One region of the Streptomyces sp. NPDC003036 genome, then DNA from elsewhere that is predicted to be linked to it. Evidence: riboswitches for the same ligand, from Rfam matches in the RefSeq annotation. Region 1 holds a riboswitch; each other region holds the start of a gene.
What was found. A riboswitch is a leader RNA that binds a small molecule or an ion and turns the genes downstream of it on or off. The one in region 1 is predicted to bind cobalamin.
Positions count from the first base shown of each region.

Region 2: it holds a riboswitch for cobalamin, as region 1 does, so the genes downstream of both, cobN (cobaltochelatase subunit CobN) here and ABZX67_RS21685 (ribonucleoside-diphosphate reductase subunit alpha) in region 1, are expected to answer to the same signal.
Region 3: it holds a riboswitch for cobalamin, as region 1 does, so the genes downstream of both, ABZX67_RS14890 (energy-coupling factor ABC transporter permease) here and ABZX67_RS21685 (ribonucleoside-diphosphate reductase subunit alpha) in region 1, are expected to answer to the same signal.

Region 1 covers NZ_JBEXNO010000029.1:32,099-35,362, forward strand. Annotated here, with positions in the region: gene mctP (monocarboxylate uptake permease MctP) at 1-770, shown strand, start outside; gene ABZX67_RS21680 (GNAT family N-acetyltransferase) at 859-1,389, shown strand; cobalamin riboswitch at 1,411-1,576, shown strand; gene ABZX67_RS21685 (ribonucleoside-diphosphate reductase subunit alpha) at 1,714-3,264, shown strand, end outside.
Region 2 covers NZ_JBEXNO010000036.1:53,640-56,903, reverse strand. Annotated here, with positions in the region: gene ABZX67_RS24695 (precorrin-8X methylmutase) at 1-338, opposite strand, end outside; gene ABZX67_RS24690 (cobalamin biosynthesis protein CobG) at 335-1,537, opposite strand; cobalamin riboswitch at 1,580-1,715, shown strand; gene cobN (cobaltochelatase subunit CobN) at 1,751-3,264, shown strand, end outside.
Region 3 covers NZ_JBEXNO010000017.1:33,682-36,945, forward strand. Annotated here, with positions in the region: gene dhaL (dihydroxyacetone kinase subunit DhaL) at 1-514, shown strand, start outside; gene ABZX67_RS14885 (PTS fructose transporter subunit IIA) at 511-933, shown strand; cobalamin riboswitch at 945-1,181, shown strand; gene ABZX67_RS14890 (energy-coupling factor ABC transporter permease) at 1,211-1,903, shown strand; gene ABZX67_RS14895 (energy-coupling factor ABC transporter substrate-binding protein) at 1,900-2,298, shown strand; gene cbiQ (cobalt ECF transporter T component CbiQ) at 2,305-3,054, shown strand; gene ABZX67_RS14905 (ATP-binding cassette domain-containing protein) at 3,051-3,264, shown strand, end outside.

The DNA.
Region 1 (3,264 bases):
TGATCCGCCGCAACACCACGATCCTGCCGCTGTACTCGCTGATGCTGGGTCTGCTGGCGCTGCTCGGCTTCATGGCGATCGCGGCGGGCGTGAAGGTGCAGAACGGCCAGCTGGCCATCCCGCAGCTGTTCGAGAACATGTTCCCGGACTGGTTCGCGGGCGTCGCCTTCGCGGCCATCGGCATCGGCGCGCTGGTCCCCGCGGCCATCATGTCCATCGCCGCGGCCAACCTCTTCACCCGCAACATCTACAAGGACTTCCTGAAGCCGGACGCCACCCCGGAGCAGGAGACGAAGGTGTCCAAGCTGGTGTCGCTGCTGGTGAAGGTCGGCGCCCTGGCCTTCGTCCTCACCATGGACAAGACCGTCGCCATCAACTTCCAGCTGCTGGGCGGCATCTGGATCCTCCAGACCCTGCCGGCGCTGGTGGGCGGCCTGTTCACCCGCTGGTTCCACCGCTGGGCGCTGCTCGCCGGCTGGGCGGTCGGCATGGTCTACGGCACGGCCGCCGCGTACGGCGTCGCGAGCCCGACCCAGAAGCATTTCGGCGGCTCGTCCGCCGAGATCCCCGGCATCGGCGAGATCGGCTACATCGGCCTGACGGCGTTCGTCCTCAACGTCCTGGTCGTGGTCGTCCTCACCTTCGTCCTCAAGGCCGTCAAGGCTCCGGAGGGCATCGACGAGACGTCGCCGGAGGACTACACGGCGGACGCGGGCGACCCGGGCGTCCAGGTCGAGCTCCCCAAGGCCACGGCGGGCTCCGGCCACTGAGGCCGCACCACTGACCCATCCGCGTACGACGGGCCGTCACGCTTCCCCAGCGGAAGCGCGGCGGCCCGTTCTTGTGCACTCTGACCCCATGGACATCACCATCAGGGCGGTACGGCCGGAGGAGTACGAGGCGCTGGGCGAGCTCACGGCGCAGGCGTACCTCGGCGACGGGCTGCTGGCCTTCGCCGACAGCGACGAGTATCTGATCGAACTGCGGGACGTGGCCCGCCGGGCCGCCGAGGCCGAGGTCCTCGTGGCCGTGGAGCGAGGCGCCGTGGAGCCGGGCGCCGTGCAGCAGGCCGAGCGGCTGCTGGGCGGCGTGACGTTCACCGCGGGCGGCGGGCCCCTCGCCGAGCTGGCCGGCGACGGCGAGGCCGAGATCCGGATGCTCGCGGTCGCGCGGGCGGACCGGCGGCGCGGCGCCGGGGAGGCGCTCGTCCGGGCGTGCGTCGAGCGGGCGCGGGCGGCGGACGGCTGCCGCCGGGTGGTGCTCTCCTCGCAGCAGGCGATGCGGACCGCGCACCGCGTGTACGAGCGGCTGGGGTTCGTACGGACCCCGGAGCGCGACTGGGTGCCGGTTCCGGGGGTCACGCTGCACACATACGCGCTACCGCTGTAACAGCGTGACTTGTGTCGGCCGACACAAGATGTGGGGGGTGGTCCAGCGACCGCCCCCCACATGTATGCTCATCTCGCTGTCGCCGCAGGGGAATCCGGTGCGAATCCGGAACTGTCCCGCAACGGTGTGTTGGTGTGCCTTTGTGCCTCCACGAGTCCGAGCACCTGCCGACAGCGCGCCCGGCCGTCCGGTCCGGGTGCCCAGACGTCCGGGCCTCGCGGAGTGGGCCGGTGGACGCGGATTCGTGCGCCCCTGTGCCCGGTGGCGCCCCGCTCCCCTGCCCGCGCCGCCGGTGGCCCCGAGCCGAGCGAGGGAGAGCCCCACGTGACCATCGCGCCAGCCGATCCGGTGTCAGCGAGCCAGAGCGACGGGAACGACACGAGCGACGGTCCCGGGACCGTACTGCTCCGCACCCTGACCGACCTGACCGCCGACCTGCCCGACACCGACCCCGGCCGGGTCGCCGCCGCCGCGCTGCGCGGCCGGCACGCCGGATCGGACGAGGCGGAGCTGCGGGAGCTCGCCACCGAGGCGGCCGCCGGCCTGATCGCCGAGGACCCGGCGTACTCGCGGCTCGCGGCCCGGCTGCTGACCATCGGCATCGCGGCGGAGGCGGCCTCGCAGGGGGTCACGTCCTTCTCCGGGTCCGTCGCCGTGGGCCACCGCGAGGGGCTGATCGCCGACCGCACCGCCGCGTTCGTCCGCGTACACCGCGAGCGGCTGGACGGGCTGGTCGATCCGGCGGCCGACGACCGGTTCGGCTACTTCGGGCTGCGCACGCTCTACTCGCGCTATCTGCTCCGGCATCCGATCACGCGCAAGGTGATCGAGACGCCGCAGCACTTCATGCTGCGGGTCGCCTGCGGGCTGGCCGAGGACGACAGCGTGCGCGCCCTGGACGAGGTCGCCGCGCTGTACGGCCTGATGAGCCGCCTCGACTACCTGCCCTCCTCCCCCACGCTCTTCAACTCCGGTACGCGCCATCCGCAGATGTCGTCGTGCTACCTCCTGGACTCGCCGCTGGACGAGCTGGACTCCCTCTACGACCGCTACCACCAGGTGGCGCGGCTGTCGAAGCACGCGGGCGGCATCGGCCTGTCGTACTCGCGCATCCGCGCCCGCGGTTCGCTGATCCGGGGCACGAACGGGCACTCCAACGGCATCGTGCCGTTCCTGAAGACCCTCGACGCCTCGGTCGCGGCCGTGAACCAGGGCGGGCGGCGCAAGGGCGCGGCCGCCGTGTACCTGGAGACGTGGCACGCGGACATCGAGGAGTTCCTGGAGCTGCGCGACAACACGGGCGAGGACGCCCGGCGCACCCACAACCTCAACCTCGCGCACTGGATCCCGGACGAGTTCATGCGCCGGGTCAACGCCGACGCCGAGTGGTCCCTGTTCTCGCCGTCGGACGTGCCCGAGCTGGTCGACCTGTGGGGCGACGAGTTCGACGCCGCGTACCGCGCCGCCGAGGCCAAGGGTCTCGCCCGCAAGACCATGCCGGCCCGTGACCTGTACGGGCGGATGATGCGGACCCTGGCCCAGACCGGCAACGGCTGGATGACGTTCAAGGACGCCTCGAACCGTACGGCCAACCAGACCGCCGAGCCCGGCGCGGTCGTCCACTCCTCCAACCTCTGCACCGAGATCATCGAGGTGACGAACGACGGCGAGACCGCCGTCTGCAACCTCGGCTCGGTCAACCTCGGCGCGTTCGTCAGCGGCGGGGACATCGACTGGGAGCGGCTGGACGAGGCCGTCCGCACGGCCGTGACCTTCCTCGACCGGGTCGTCGACATCAACTTCTACCCGACCGAGCAGGCCGGGCGGTCCAACGCCCGGTGGCGGCCGGTCGGCCTGGGCGCGATGGGCCTCCAG
Region 2 (3,264 bases), on a different contig from region 1:
GCGGCGAGGGCCGGCACGGATGGGTCGGAGAGGGTGCAGATCACGTCGTTGCCGGCGGGCAGCCGCTTGCGCGTGACGCCGCTCGCGACCATCTGCGCGTCGCAGAGGATCGGCGCCCCGGCGCGCAGCGCCTCACGGGCGCGGGCGACGACGTCCGGCGTGTAGGCGAGGTCGCGGACGAGGTCGACCATGCCGCAGGCGTGGATCATCCGCACGGCGACCTGGCTGACGTCGGCGGGGAGACCCGCGAGATCCGCCTCGGCGCGGATCGTGGCAAAGGACTGGCGGTAGATCTCCGCCCCGTCCTTCTCGTAGTCGAACACTCTGCTCTCGCTCATCCTGTCGGTTTTTGTACGGTCGTCTGGTACGCGCCTTCGGCGGTCGCCACCACATCCACCCACGCGCCCTGCGGGTGTCCGCACCGGCGCGCGCAGCCCGACCAGTGGACGGGCAGGCCGCCGTCCACCGCCATCGGGCGCGCGTCCGCCCGTACGTCGGCCAGGGACTTCGCGCAGCCGGGACGGCCGGTGCAGGCGGTCACGCCAACCCACGGCGAGTCGGCGCGAGTGATGAATCCGGCCCGGTCCAGGGCGTGCAGCCGCTCCTCGGCCGCCGCCCGGTCCGGGAAGCCCGGCAGGACGAAGCCGCGCCACGGCGTGACGCGCACCTCCTCGGCCGGCAGCAGCGCGCGGAACTGCGCGGTCGTCACCCGGCCCAGCCGGGCCAGGACCGAGACCCCCGGCGGCGAGGCGCCGATCAGCCCGGGGGCGAGGGCGCCACCCGCCGGAAGCACCGCATCCGGTACGTGCTCCGCCGCGATCGACGCCCGCCGCAGGTGTCCCGCCACGTCCACGTCCTGCCCCGTCGGCAGCTCCCGCACCCGCCACGCGCCCGTGCCCGCCTCCCGGGCCGCCGCGAGGAACGCCTCCGCCGCCGCCAGCGCGGCCCGCGGCGCGTCGGCGCCCGCGACGCGGTAGGCCGCACGTCCGACACGTACCAAAGCGGTACGTGCCAAAGCGGTACGCGACGGCTCTGCGAGCAACGTCACATCCGGGGCCAGCGCCGCCACGTCCCCCCGGCCGTCGTCCACGGCGAACAGGAAGCGGCCGGACAGCTCCAGCGTCCACTCCTCGGCGCACAGCAGCGCGTCCAGGCGCACGGACCACGCCCGCACCTCCGCGCCCGCGAGCGGCGAGACGACCATGTTCCGTACGCGCTCGTGCCGTTCGGAGTCCGGCAGCAGCCCGGCGTCCCGCAGCAGCTCGGCCAGCCCGAGCCCGCAGCCCTCGCCGAGGCCCCGCAGTTCGAGGTTGCCGCGCGAGGTGAGGGAGAGGTGCCCGTCACCGAGCCGGTCCGCCGTCTCGGCCAATACCAACACCTGATGCGGTGTCAATACACCTGTAGGCAGGCGGAGTCGGGCCAGCGCGCCGTCGTCGGCCCGGTGCAGCCGCAGCGCACCGGGGCACGCGTCACCACGGTCACGTACACGGTCCGGTCCACGGTCCCGTATGTGAGCTTCGCCCCGGTCCTGAGGCATTGGTGAGCTGGGCGGCATGGCGGCGAGCATACGCGCAGCCTCTACTATGCAGACGGCACAGGGTCCCAGGGCCCTAGGGAGGAAGCCCGGTGGGAATCCGGCGCGGTCCCGCCACTGTGAGTCCGCCGGCAACGGAGACAACGGACGAGTCAGGAACTCCCGCCACCCACGACCACCCGGGGCGAGGACACCCCGAGGAAGGCCCGGCACGCTGTGATCCTGCTGCTGTCGCACTCCGACACCGACCTGCTGAGCGCCCGCGCGGCCGGGGGCCCGGTCGCGTACCGGTTCGCCAACCCCGCCCGGCTCCTGCTGGACGACCTCCCCAACCTCCTCGACGGCGCCGACCTCGTCGTCGTACGCCTCCTCGGCGGCATCCGCGCCTGGGAGGACGGCCTTCAGACGCTGAGGGAGACCGGCAAGCCGCTGGTCGTGCTCACCGGCGAACAGGCCCCTGACGCCCAGCTGATGGAGACCTCCACCGTCCCCATCGGCATCGCGGCCGAGGCCCACGCCTACCTCGCCCACGGCGGCCCGGACAACCTGGAGCAGCTCGCCCGCTTCCTGTCCGACACGGTCCTCCTCACCGGCCACGGCTTCGAGCCGCCGGCCGCCGCGCCCACCTGGGGCCCCCTGGAGCGCGAGAACCGCACCACCACCGGCCCGACCGTCGCGGTGCTGTACTACCGCGCGCACCACATGAGCGGGAACACCGCGTTCGTCCACACCCTGTGCGACGCCATCGAGGACGCGGGCGGCCAGGCCCTCCCCCTCTACGTGGCGTCCCTGCGGGCCCCCGAGCCCGAGCTGCTGGACACCCTGCGCACCGCCGACGCCGTCATCACCACCGTCCTCGCCGCCGGCGGCACCAAGCCCGCCGAGGCGCAGGCGGGCGGCGACGACGAGTCCTGGGACGCGGGCGCGCTCGCCGCGCTCGACGTCCCCATCCTCCAGGCCCTGTGCCTGACAAGTCCGCGCTCCGCCTGGGAGGAGAACGACGAGGGGCTCTCGCCGCTCGACGCCGCCAGCCAGGTCGCGGTCCCCGAGTTCGACGGGCGCCTCATCACCGTGCCGTTCTCCTTCAAGGAGATCGACGCCGACGGCCTGCCCGCGTACGTCGCCGACGCCGAGCGCGCCGCGCGCGTCGCCGGGATCGCCGTACGCCACGCCCGCCTGCGCCACATCCCGAACGCCGACAAGCGCCTGGCGCTGGTCCTCTCCGCGTACCCCACCAAGCACTCCCGCATCGGCAACGCCGTCGGCCTCGACACCCCCGCCTCCGCCGTCGCGCTGCTGCGCCGCCTGCGCGAGGAGGGCTACGACTTCGGTACGGAGGAAGTCCCCGGCCTGGCCTCCGGCGACGGCGACGAGCTGATCTACGCGCTCATCGAGGCCGGCGGCCACGACCAGGAGTGGCTCACCGAGGAGCAGCTCGCCCGCAACCCGGTGCGCATCCCGGCCGCCGACTACAAGCGCTGGTACGCCACGCTCCCCGAGGAGCTGCGCGAGAGCGTCGAGCAGCACTGGGGCCCGCCGCCCGGCGAGATGTTCCTCGACCGCTCCCGCAACCCCGAGGGCGACATCGTCCTCGCCGCCCTGCGGCGTGGGAACCTCCTCATCCTCATCCAGCCGCCGCGCGGCTTCGGCGAGAACCCGATCGCGATCTACCACGACCCCGATCTGCCGCCGTCGCACCACTACCTGGCCGCCTACCGCTGGATCGCCAC
Region 3 (3,264 bases), on a different contig from region 1:
CGACCACGGGGCCAACCTGCGGCGCGGGTTCGCGGCGGTGGCCGAGGTGCTGGACAAGGAGCCGCCCGCGACTCCCGGCGCGGTGCTCGTGCTCGCCGGGCGGCAGCTGATCTCGACCGTGGGTGGGGCGTCGGGGCCGCTGTACGGGACGCTGCTACGGCGCGCCGGCAAGGAGCTGGGCGACGCCGCCGAGGTGACTCCCGCCGCGCTGGCCGAGGCGCTGCGCGCGGGCGCGGCCGCGGTGGCGCAGCTCGGCGGGGCGAAGGCCGGGGACAAGACGATGCTCGACGCACTGGAGCCGGCCGTCGAGGCGCTCGGCACCGCCCCGCCGGGAGAGGCGTTCGCCGCGGCGGCGCGGGCGGCCGAGGAGGGCGCCCTCGGGACCGTACCGATGCAGGCCCGCAAGGGCAGGGCCAGCTATCTCGGAGAGCGCAGCATCGGGCACCAGGACCCGGGCGCGGCGTCCTCGGCGCTGCTGATCGCGGCGCTGCGGGAAGCGGAGGCCGCCCGGTGAGCGGGGGCGCGGGCGCGGGCGGGCGCGTGGGCATCGTCCTCGTGTCGCACAGCGCGGCGGTCGCGTCGTCCGTGGCCGAGCTGGCCAGGGGCCTGGCGGGCGGCGGCGGGACCGCGCCCGTGGCCGCCGCGGGCGGCACCGCGGACGGCGGGCTCGGCACCAGCGCCGAGCTGATCGCCGGGGCGGCGGCGTCGGTCGACGCCGGGGCGGGCGTGGCCGTCCTGGTCGACCTCGGCAGCGCCGTACTGACGGTGAAGGCGCTGCTGGCGGAGGGCGACGAGCTTCCCGAGGGCACACGGCTGGTCGACGCGCCGTTCGTGGAGGGCGCGGTGGCGGCCGTGGTCACCGCCTCGGCGGGCGGCGACCTGGAGGCCGTGGTGGCGGCCGCGTCGGAGGCGTACGGCTATCGCAAGGAGTGACCGCGTGCGGGACGGGTTGTGATGTACCTGGTCAACGCACTAGTGTCGCAGGGCCTTGGTGTACGGGAAACCGGTGCGGTACCGGTGCGGCCCTCGCCACTGTGATCGGGAAGTCCGGCTCCACTTCCGGGGAAACCACCCCGGGAAGCCACTGGAACCCCACGGGAGACCGTGGTGTCCGGGAAGGCGGAGCCGCGGCGTTGCATGACCCGTCAGCCAGGAGACCGGCCAGGGCGCGTTGTCCATCCACGAGGTGCTGGAGAGGGTCTCCCACATCATGCATATCGCCGAGGGGTACCTGCCCCCTGTGCACGCGGTCGCCTGGACCGTCGCCGCCGCCCCTTTCGTCGCCCATGGCGTCCGGGCCCTGACCCGCGAGGTCAAGGCCCATCCCGAATCGACTCTCCTGCTCGGCGCGTCCGGTGCCTTCACCTTCGTCCTGTCCGCTCTGAAGCTGCCCTCCGTGACGGGCAGTTGCTCCCATCCGACCGGGACGGGGCTGGGCGCGATCCTGTTCCGGCCGCCGATCATGGCGGTGCTCGGTACCATCACGCTCCTCTTCCAGGCGCTGCTGCTGGCGCACGGCGGGCTCACCACGCTGGGCGCCAACGCCTTCTCGATGGCGGTCGTCGGGCCGTGGGCCGGTTTCGGGACGTACTGGCTGCTGCGCCGCTTCGACGTGCCGCTGATGGTGAGCGTGTTCTTCGGGGCGTTCGTCGCCGACCTGTCCACGTACTGCGTCACCAGCGTGCAGCTGGCGCTGGCGTTCCCCGACCCGGCGAGCGGCTTCGCCGGGGCGCTGGCGAAGTTCGGCGGGATCTTCGCCGTCACGCAGCTTCCGCTGGCCGTGAGCGAGGGCCTGCTCACCGTGCTGGTGATGCGGCTGCTGACGCAGTCCAGCAAGGGCGATCTGGCCCGCCTCGGTGTGCTGCCGGCGCACCCCGTGAAGAAGGAGGCCGTGGCGCGATGAGCCGTAACGCCAGGATCAACACGCTGCTGCTCCTCGTCGTCGTGGCCCTCGCCGTGCTTCCGCTCGCGCTGGGCATGGGCGACCACAAGGAGGAGCCGTTCACGGGCGCGGACGCGCAGGCCGAGACCGCCATCACCGAGCTGGATCCGGACTACGAGCCGTGGTTCAGCCCGCTGTACGAGCCGCCGTCCGGTGAGATCGAGTCGGCGCTCTTCGCGCTCCAGGCCGCGATCGGCGCGGGCGTGCTGGCGTACTACTTCGGGCTGCGGCGCGGCCGCAGGCAGGGTGAGGCGCGGGCACTGGACCGTACCGGGGCCGTTCCCGCTACTGCCGGCACCAGCCGTACCGCCGACACCGCCCGCACGGCCGAAGTCGCCGAGACGACGGCCGAGTAGCCGCCGGTGCTGCCGATCGACGCGGCGGCGCACAGCAGTCGCTGGCGCCGCCGTCACCCGTGCGAGAAGGCCGTGCTCGGCTTCGGTCTGACGGTCCTCGCGATCTGTCTGCCGCCGTGGCCGGGGGCCGTGCTGGTGGCCGCCGCCACCCTCGCCGTGCTGCTGGGCCCGGCCGGTGTCGGGCGCCGGCAGCTGTGGCGGGCGTTCCGCGTGCCGCTGGGCTTCTGCGTCACGGGCGCGGTGCCGCTGCTGTTCCAGGTCGGCGGTCCGGAAGGGTGGGTGGCGCTCGCGCCGGACGGTCCGGTGCACGCCGGGCAGCTGCTGCTGCGGACGTCGGCGGCGTCGCTCGGGGTGCTGCTGTTCGCGTTCACGACGCCGGTCTCGGACGTGCTGCCCCGGCTGGTGCGGGCAGGAGTGCCGGCGCCGGTGGTGGATGTGGCGCTGGTGATGTACCGGATCAGTTTCCTGCTGCTGGACGCCGTGCGGCGGATCCGGGAAGCGCAGGCGGCGCGACTCGGGCTGACCAGCCGGGCGGCCGCCTGGCGGTCCTTGGCGGGGCTCGGCGCGACGGCGTTCGTCCGCGCCTTCGACCGGGCGGCGCGGCTCCAGACCGGGCTGGCCGGGCGCGGTTACGACGGCACGCTGCGCGTGCTGGTGCCGGAGGCGGCGGTCTCCCGGCGGTTCCTGGCCGCGACGGGCGCCCTGCTGGCGGGGCTCGTCGCCGCCACCCTCGTACTCGAAAGGTTCCTGCCATGAATCGTGACGCCGTCGTGGAACTGGTCGGTGCGGGATTCGCCTACGACGACGGGCCCGCCGTGCTGTCGGGCATCGACTTCGCCGTGCCGGAGCGGCGCGCGATCGCGCTGCTCGGCCGCAACGGCAGCGGCAAGACCACGATGCTGCGGCTGCTGAGCGGCGGCCTGCGGTGTGCGAGCGGGCGGCTGCTGCTGGCGGGCGAGGACGTGT